DNA from 4 places in the Bradyrhizobium sp. AC87j1 genome. Region 3 is predicted to be linked to each of the others. Evidence: predicted binding sites of a transcription regulator. Region 3 holds the regulator's gene; each other region holds the start of a gene.
The links. Region 3 encodes LexA, which represses DNA repair genes until DNA is damaged. Its sites were predicted from a motif close to TGTTCNNNNTGTGTTCNG; they were not measured.
Positions count from the first base shown of each region.

Region 1: the regulator LexA is predicted to act here: its motif matches at 1,101-1,118, upstream of CV770_RS30255 (ribonuclease T2 family protein).
Region 2: the regulator LexA is predicted to act here: its motif matches at 1,026-1,043, upstream of def (peptide deformylase).
Region 4: the regulator LexA is predicted to act here: its motif matches at 840-857, upstream of CV770_RS14690 (PA0069 family radical SAM protein).

Region 1 is NZ_PTFE01000077.1:18,288-20,487, forward strand. It holds gene CV770_RS30250 (23S rRNA (adenine(2030)-N(6))-methyltransferase RlmJ) at 1-180, opposite strand, end outside; gene CV770_RS30255 (ribonuclease T2 family protein) at 362-1,054, opposite strand; gene CV770_RS30260 (hypothetical protein) at 1,175-1,636, opposite strand; gene CV770_RS30265 (hypothetical protein) at 1,822-2,121, shown strand; gene CV770_RS30270 (DUF3617 domain-containing protein) at 2,165-2,200, shown strand, end outside.
Region 2 is NZ_PTFE01000186.1:376-2,575, forward strand. It holds gene CV770_RS40250 (DNA recombination protein RmuC) at 1-994, opposite strand, end outside; gene def (peptide deformylase) at 1,166-1,690, shown strand; gene fmt (methionyl-tRNA formyltransferase) at 1,884-2,200, shown strand, end outside.
Region 3 is NZ_PTFE01000005.1:85,817-88,016, forward strand. It holds gene CV770_RS05160 (hypothetical protein) at 1-328, opposite strand, end outside; gene lexA (transcriptional repressor LexA) at 896-1,597, opposite strand; gene CV770_RS05170 (molybdopterin molybdotransferase MoeA) at 1,774-2,200, opposite strand, start outside.
Region 4 is NZ_PTFE01000023.1:53,504-55,703, forward strand. It holds gene CV770_RS14685 (phosphoketolase family protein) at 1-670, opposite strand, end outside; gene CV770_RS14690 (PA0069 family radical SAM protein) at 879-2,045, shown strand; gene CV770_RS14695 (VOC family protein) at 2,069-2,200, shown strand, end outside.

The sequences.
Region 1 (2,200 bases), on a different contig from region 3:
CCATTCGCCGCCCCGGCGCGCCTCGTCGCTGTCGAGATCGTAGAGGCCGGCGCCGGCATGGGTGTCGATGACGCGGAACGCCCCCGGCTTGTCCTGCAGATAGGTGATGATGCGCGCCAGCACGATGTGCTTGATGACATCGGCGAAGTTGCCGGCGTGGAAGGCGTGGCGGTAATTCATGGCGAAGAGTTACGACATCGCACGATGAAAGTAACTCCCGTCATTCCGGGGCGGTGCGTAGCACCGAGCCCGGAATCCATTGCACCACCGGGCCGCGCGGGTCGATGGATTCTCAGATGCGCAACTGCGCATCATAGTTCGCGCTTCGCGCGCCCCGGAATGACGGTCTGAGAAGTCGAGCTCAACCGCCCCTGATCGGCGGCATGGTGACCTGATCGCGGCGGCAGGTGCGGCGTTCGATCTCGTCGCAGGCGCGGAATTGCAGGTCCTTGCTGAGGCAGATACGGACCTCGGACAGCCGCGTCCGGTTGCAGGTGACCGAGACGGCGGCATTGCTCAGCCCCGGATTGGCCTTGATGAAGGCCTCTTCGACCTCCGCCGGCGCCACCGTCTTGGCCTGCGACAAATCGAGATATTCGGCCGGGATCTTGATCGCAGCGCGCGCCTTGCGGATCGTCTCGAAATAGCTGCGGCCCTCGAGGCCGGAGCAGGTGCCGTGCTTGTCCCATTCGTTGAAGATCAGGCCCGGCGCCGGCATCAAATCGAGCATCGAGGAAACGATGCTGCGGTTCAGCCGCGGTGCGGGCCGCTGGCAATATTCCGGGAAGCCATTCTCATATTGCGGCCACAGCCCATGCACCACGAAGGCGTAGGGCCGACCGCTGCACTGGATTTGCGAGCGGCCTCCACGCTCGGCCGCCTCCTCGCAGAACGAGGGCGACCACGATAGCGACAGCACATAGAAGTCGAATTCGCCGGGCGCGTTCTGCCGCTTGTCCTGGGCATTTGCGCTGCCGGCGAGCAAGGCCAGTCCGGCGGCAAGGGTCAGGGAGATCACGAGACGGGAAAACAAATGCAATCTGGAATGAAACATGGCGACGCCCCTCAACTAGACTGTGCGAGGAAGCCTAGCAGGCGATGGGAACATTTCAAGAACAAAATTCGGGCGGCCGTCATCCGGTCGCCTGATCGGCCCGAATCAGGGCTTGTTTAGCTAGGGCTTGGCGGCGCGGCAGGCCGGATTATAGGCCCAGTTGCGGTCGAGTCCGACCACGCACCATTCGACGCCGTTGCCATAGCCGGCGAAGCCGCCATCCTCGATGATCGAGAAGTGCACCTTGCGCACCTTGCCATCAGTGAGCATGGCCTCGCCGGTGCAATAGCGGCGCGGAATATTGTCGGACTGCCAGGGCCGGAATGCGGTCTCGCGAACGGCGGAGAAGCCGGTGATCCTCAACGAGGAATTCCAGAACGTGCTTTCCTTTTCCCAGAACTGGGTGGCGATGGTCGGCAGCGCCCGGTCGCAATCGGCGACGGCGCCGTCATAGCGCGGTCCGCTTAGCCAGAAGTTCAGCTCGAGCGGATTGGCGGCCCTGGCCTCACCGAGCGACATCGCTCCGAACATGAGGCCGAGCACGGCGGCATAGCGGAGCAATTTCAGGAAGGGGGCGCGCATGGTCAATCCGGACAGCTAAAGTCTTGCGAAGGTTGGACGGTGCCGCGAAGGCCGGGGGAGGTCAAGTGCAGCGCGGCAACACTTCGCCAGGAGTTGACCACAACTTCGTGGTTGGCAGGGCTTCCGTTCTTTTCACTTCCCTCCCGGCACCGTAAACTGCCCGCCAGCCAATTGGAGTGACGGGAATGCGAATCATTGCGGCCGCGGGTCTTCTCGCCAGCCTGGTTGTCTCGGGTATGACGGCGAGCCAGTCGGCGCGCGCCGACTATGTGCCGCCGTTCAAGGGCAACGACACCGGCGGCATCATCGCCTATTCGATGGCCACCCAGGTCGATGCGCGCCAGGCCGCAGTCGATCACTGCGCGCGCTATGGCAAAGTCGTGAAATTCCTGGCGGTGCAGGCCTATGAGGGCGGTTACATCTCGTTCTCCTGCCGCTGGGTGCCTTATGGCGCCGCCGACCAGCCGATCCGCACGCTCTACTGAGGCGCTGTCGTAACGCCGCACTCTCAGCCGGGAGCCTTTTCACATGACGCGCAAACTCGCTTTGCTCGGCTCGGCCCTT
Region 2 (2,200 bases), on a different contig from region 3:
GAAGGCGGCCGAGATCGTCGCCGAGCTTGATCACTTCGGTCTGGATCTGGTCGGCGGCATCGCGCATGCGCGCGTCCTTCATGATCTGCTGCATCACCTGGATCGCGAGCATCAGCAGCGAGGGCGACACCAGCACCACGCGGGCGCGATAGGCCTTCTGGATCACGTCGTCGAAACCGTCGTGGATCTCGGCATAGACCGATTCCGACGGCACGAACATCAGCGCCATCTCCTGGGTCTCGCCGGTGACGAGATATTTTTCCGCGATGTCGCTGACATGCTTCATCACGTCGCCGCGCAGCCGCTGCGTGGCGACGCGCCGCTCCTCGTCGGTGCGGGCGTCGTGCAGCGCCGTCATCGCCTCCAGCGGAAATTTCGCGTCGATGCAGAGCGGGCGCTGGTCGGGCAGGAACACGACGCAGTCCGGCCGCTTGCCGGTCGAGAGCGTGAACTGGAACTCATAGGCGCCCTTCGGCAAGCCGTCCTGGACGATCGCCTCCATCCGCGCCTGGCCGAAGGCGCCGCGCGACTGCTTGTTGGCGAGCACGTCGCGCAGGGTCGTCACCTGGGTGGTGAGATCGGTGAGGTTCTTGTGGGCGCTGTCGATGATGCCGAGCCGCTCGTGCAGCGCGCGCAGGCTTTCCATGGTGTTGCGGGTCGAGTGCTCCATCGATTGGCCGACGCGATGAGTCACCGAATCGAGCCGCTCGTTGACCGCGCGCGCCATCTCGGCCTGGCGTCCGGCCAGCGCCTGGGTCATGGCGTCGACCCTCCCAGAGGATTCGCTCTGGGCGCGCAGCACCTCGCTGAGGCGCTCCTCAAGCTCGTCGGCCCGGATCGCATGCGCCATCGCGAGTTCCGCGCCGCGCCGGCCCGAGCGGCCGATCACGACGGCGATTACCACCAGGAGGATGAGGACGAGGGCGCCGAAGCCGATCAGCGCATCGATGGTGCGCACCGGCCAGTCGCCCAGCATGAAAATGATCTCGTTCATTCCGCCCTTCTAGCCGATTCGCTGGACTCCCGCGAACGAAGAGGGAACGAGAGCGGTTAACGGCCCCCTAATTTTTATGGTTAACGAAAGCTGAAGTTTTATGGTTAGCGAGGGGTTAACGGGGTTCCTCTCCGCATTGACCGCATCCGGCATGGGGCTTAAATCGCGGCCATGGCCCTCAGAGAAATCATCATCCTGCCCGACAGGCAGCTGCGTCTGGTCTCCAAGCCGATCGAGAAGGTTACGGCCGAGATCCGCAAGCTTGCCGACGACATGTTCGAGACCATGTATGACGCGCCCGGCATTGGCCTCGCCGCGATCCAGATCGCGCAGCCGCTGCGGCTGATCACCATGGACCTCGCCAAGCGCGACGAGAACGGCGAGACCACGCCGCTGCCGCGCGTCTTCATCAACCCCGAGATCATCGCCTCGTCCGAGGAGCTGTCGGTCTACGAGGAAGGCTGCCTCTCGATCCCCGAATATTACGAGGAGGTCGAGCGCCCTGCGAAGGTGCGCGTGCGCTTCACCGATCTCGACGGCAAGGTACACGAGGAGGACGCCGAAGGCCTCTATGCCACCTGCATCCAGCACGAGATCGACCACCTCAACGGCGTCCTGTTCGTCGATTATCTGTCAAAGCTCAAGCGCGACCGCGTGATGAAGAAGTTCGAGAAAGCCGCCAAGCGCGCGGAGTAAGTGTTTCGTAGCCAAGCACTCCGCTCTGCTCCCTCCCCCCTTGTGGGGGAGGGCGGGGGAGGGGGGTAGCCCAGGAAAAGGTTTGTCTGGGGCGAAGAACTAGTCCGCGCTCAATCCGCGAGAGCGCGTCGTGTGGCACCCCCCTCCCTAACCCTCCCCCACAGGGGGGAGGGAACGCATCTGAGTCCTTGTCATGCCCCTCCGCCTGATCTTCATGGGCACGCCCGATTTCTCCGTGCCGACGCTGCTCGAGCTGGTCGCGCATGGCCATGAGATCGTCGCCGTCTACACCCGCGCGCCGAAGCCCGGCGGGCGGCGCGGCCTGCACTTGCAGCCAACCCCGGTCGAAGAAGCTGCGCGAAAGCTCGGCATTCCCGTGCTGACGCCGAAGACGCTGAAGACCCAGGAAGCGCTCGACGAGTTCAGCGCGTTCGACGCCGATGCCGCCGTGGTCGTCGCCTATGGCATGATCCTGCCGCAGGCGATCCTCGATGCGCCAAAACTCGGCTG
Region 3 (2,200 bases):
CGCGCTGGCCTTCGACGAGCTGCGTCACCAGCACGGATTTGCCGTCCGGGAATTCAATCGCATCATGATGGCGATCGGGAATGTGCGGATCGATCTTGCCGAACTTGCCGACGCGGGAGTTGACGGTGCGCGTCCAGATCCAGCGGTTGTCGTAACGGACGTTGTCGGCGAAAGCGAGCTCCGTTCCCGGCAGCAGGCAGACCGCGACGGAGAGATCGGCTTCGGAGGCGAAGCCGCGGGTCGAGGTGCCGCGGAATGTTGTCGTGACGATCGTCTCGCCGACTTCTGCGGGGCGCGTCGCGACGGCATGCAGGCTGTAGTCACACATCGGGTGCTCCTCAATGCAGAGATAGCGACCCGCACCTCTTTCGGAGGCGCAGGCCCCTACCAGAGTGGAAGCACGTGACGGTCTGCTTGGTTGTAGGCAAATCTACGGCTGGGATCCGCGAGCCCCGATCACATTATCTTTTCCATCTTTTCCGAATTCGATAGGAACAAAGTCGGCTTCCGTGCATTTGGCAGGCGCGCGTCAACGACCGGCGAAACCAGCCAGCCCGAGTATCGTCAGCTCGGCTGTGTACGCGGTCGTTGCGGATTTTCTAGATCACGGCCGTGTCCTTGCCGACATGATGATGCAACCAGCGTCGCTGCGGCTGCGCTCAAACGATCTGGCGCATTTGGGCTGTCTCCCTCGAACTCGAAAGGCCGCGAAGCGATGTTGCTTCGCGCGGCCTACCGAGGATGTCGCGAAAGGAGGAGGGGCCGGACAATCTGTGCAGTACCAGAAGGGCTATCCCGCCGGAGCGGACCATCATCCGCTCCGATCTCTGATCGGCGATGCCGATCGAAGGCGCGCGCGAGGCGCTGACTACTTCCGGTATGAGTAGTTCCGGTATCAGTACTTGCGGTAAAGCCCGATCAGCTTGCCCTGAATCTTCACGCGGTTTGGCGGCAGGATGCGCACCTCGTAAGCGGCATTGGCGGGCTCCAGTGCGATCGAGGCGCCGCGGCGGCGGAAGCGCTTGAGCGTGGCTTCCTCGTCGTCGATCAGCGCCACCACGATATCGCCGGTATCGGCGCTCTCGTTGCGCTGGATCAACGCCATGTCGCCGTCGAGGATGCCGGCCTCGACCATGGAATCGCCGCGCACTTCGAGCGCGTAATGCTCGCCGGAGCCGAGCATGTCGGGCGGCACGCTGATGGTGTGGCTGCGGGTCTGCAATGCCTCGATCGGGGTGCCGGCCGCGATTCGGCCCATCACCGGCACCGCAACGGGTCGCTCGCCCTCGTCTGCGGACGGGCTGGAGCTCGCGCGCACCTTGCCGAGATTGCCCTCGATGACGCTTGGCGTGAAGCCGCGTCGGTTGCCGGCGGCAGCCTGGAGCTCCGGCAGCTTGATCACTTCGATGGCCCGGGCGCGGTTGGGCAGGCGGCGGATGAAGCCGCGCTCTTCGAGCGCGGTGATCAGGCGGTGGATGCCTGACTTCGAGCGCAGGTCGAGTGCATCCTTCATCTCGTCGAAGGACGGCGGCACGCCGCTTTCCTTCAAGCGTTCGCTGATGAACCGCAGAAGCTCGTATTGTTTGCGCGTTAACATCTCGACCAAAGTCCCCCGGTTGATGTCGTTCGATTCCGAGACGATGAATTCAGCGATAAGCCGCTACATCCTCGAAACAAATCATGAACGGACACTATATGTTCGATACATGTTCCGCAACTGCTTAATTTAGCGTGAACAAGACGGAGCGCGCGGAATGCGTGTGGCCGCGCAGGTCAGACGGGGAGCCGCAGCACCTCGCAAGGGCTGCCGGCCTCGGCCTTTGGCGCAAACGGTGCGCGCACGAGAAGTACCTGTGCTGCAGCAAGATTCGCAAGCAGAGAGGAGTCCTGATGGCTGACGGGAAGGGCGACGAGCGTGCCGTCGTCGCGCAGCTCCAGGCGCGCGCGCAGATAATCCTCGCGCTGGTCGTTGGCGCCGAGATCGCGGCCCAGCACGACGCGCTCGCGATGGTGATGAATCACCGAACGGCCCGACAGGGCGCGAATCAGCGGCACCATGAACAGGAAGGCGCAGACATAGGACGACACGGGATTGCCGGGCAGGCCGATGACGCCCATCGTCCCTAAGCGTCCGTGCATCATCGGCTTGCCGGGCCGCATCGCGATCTTCCAGAACGCCATCGCGATGCCTTCGTCCTTC
Region 4 (2,200 bases), on a different contig from region 3:
CCTCGTCCCGCATCCGCCCGAGCACGGTCGGGTTGGCAATCTTGTAGCCGTTCAGATGCAGGATCGGCAGCACTGCGCCGTCATGGGTGGGGTTCAGGAACTTGTTGGAGTGCCAGGAGGCCGCGAGCGGACCGGTTTCCGCTTCGCCGTCACCGACCACGCAAGCCACGATCAAATCAGGATTGTCCAGCGCCGCACCATAGGCGTGCACCAGCGCGTAGCCGAGCTCGCCGCCTTCGTGGATCGAGCCCGGCGTTTCCGGCGCCGCGTGGCTCGGAATGCCGCCGGGAAAGGAGAACTGCCTGAACAGCTTGCGCAATCCGTCCGTGTCGCGCGCGATGTCGGGATAGATCTCGCTGTAGCTGCCTTCCAGATAGGTGTTGGCGACCATGCCCGGCCCGCCATGGCCGGGACCGCAGATATAGAGCACGCTGATATCGAGCGCGCGGATGACGCGGTTGAGATGGGCGTAGATGAAGTTCAGGCCGGGCGTCGTGCCCCAATGGCCGAGCAAGCGCGGCTTGATGTGCTCGGCCCGCAAGGGCTCGCGCAGCAGCGGATTGTCGAGCAGGTAGATTTGCCCGACGGAGAGGTAGTTGGCGGCGCGCCAGTAGCGATCGAGGAGGTCGAGGTTGCTGCTTGCCGCGGCCGACTGTTGTTGATTTGTCATGTTCCTTGACCTTCACCCGGCGATCGTCACCAACATTGTTCCGCGACGATTGATCCCTGGCCGGCATCAAACGAAATCGTTGCGACCGGCGTGTTGCGTGAGGTCAAAGGACCGCGCCCGAAATTTGGGCGGCTACTTTGCATGGGGTTGTTTTCCCATTTTTTGTTTGTGTTCTTGATTTGTTCCGTTGTCGTGCTATCTTGGCTTCATGAGCCCAGCAGCATCCTCTCATGCTCTCAAACACCCGCCGGTCAAGGCACCCTCCGAGCCGGCGGGTGTGGACTCTGACTTTCCAGAACTTGGCGTCGCCATCGACCGCGCGCGCAGGCGAGGGCGGGGCGCACAGTCGAATGCCAGCGGCCGCTATGAGGCCGAGGCGCGCGTCGCTTTCGACGACGGCTGGCAGAGCCTGGAAGAGCTGCCGCCGTTCAAGACCAGTGTCGGCGTCGACACCTCGCGCAAGGTGATCACCCGCAACGACTCCCCCGATATCGGCTTCGATCGCTCGATCAATCCCTATCGCGGCTGTGAGCATGGCTGCGTTTATTGCTTCGCGCGGCCGACCCATGCCTATCTCGGCCTGTCGCCGGGGCTCGACTTCGAGTCAAAACTGTTCGTCAAGCCCGAGGCGCCGGCGCTGCTGGAGAAAGAGCTCGCCGCGACCGGCTATGAGCCCCGGATGATCGCGATCGGCACCAACACCGATCCCTATCAGCCGATCGAGCGCGAGCGCAAAATCATGCGCGGCATCCTCGAGGTTCTCGAGCGTGCCGGCCATCCCGTCGGCATCGTTACCAAGTCGGCGCTGGTGGTGCGCGACATCGACATTCTCGCGCGGATGGCCAAGCGCAACCTCGCCAAGGTCGCGATCTCGGTCACCTCGCTCGATCCGAAGCTCGCGCGCACCATGGAGCCGCGCGCCTCGACGCCGCCGAAGCGGCTGGAGGCGCTGAAGCAGCTGTCGGACGCCGGCATCCCGACCACCGTGATGGTCGCGCCCGTGATCCCCGCGCTGAACGATTCCGAGATCGAGCGCATCCTCGATGCTGCCGCCCATGCCGGCGTCAAGGAAGCCTCCTATGTGCTGCTGCGGCTGCCGCTGGAGGTGCGCGATCTCTTCCGCGAATGGCTGATGGCAAACTATCCCGATCGCTATCGCCACGTCTTCACCCTGATCCGCGACATGCGCGGCGGCCGCGACTACGATGCGAAATGGGGCGAGCGGATGAAGGGCACCGGACCAATGGCCTGGACCATCGGCCGCCGCTTCGAGATCGCCTGCGACAGGCTCGGCCTCAACAAGCGGCGCTCCAAGCTGACGACCGATCACTTTGCCCGGCCGAAGCGGAACGGCGATCAGCTCAGCCTGTTCTGATCGGGAAGTGGAAGAGGCGTCGCATGGTCAAGGAACTTCACTCGCCGGTGCCGCGGCTCACTGTCATCACGCTCGGCGTCAGCGATATCCGCGCCAGCATCGCTTTTTACGACGCGCTCGGTTTTTCGCGCCGGCTAAAGGCGACCGGCGAGGCC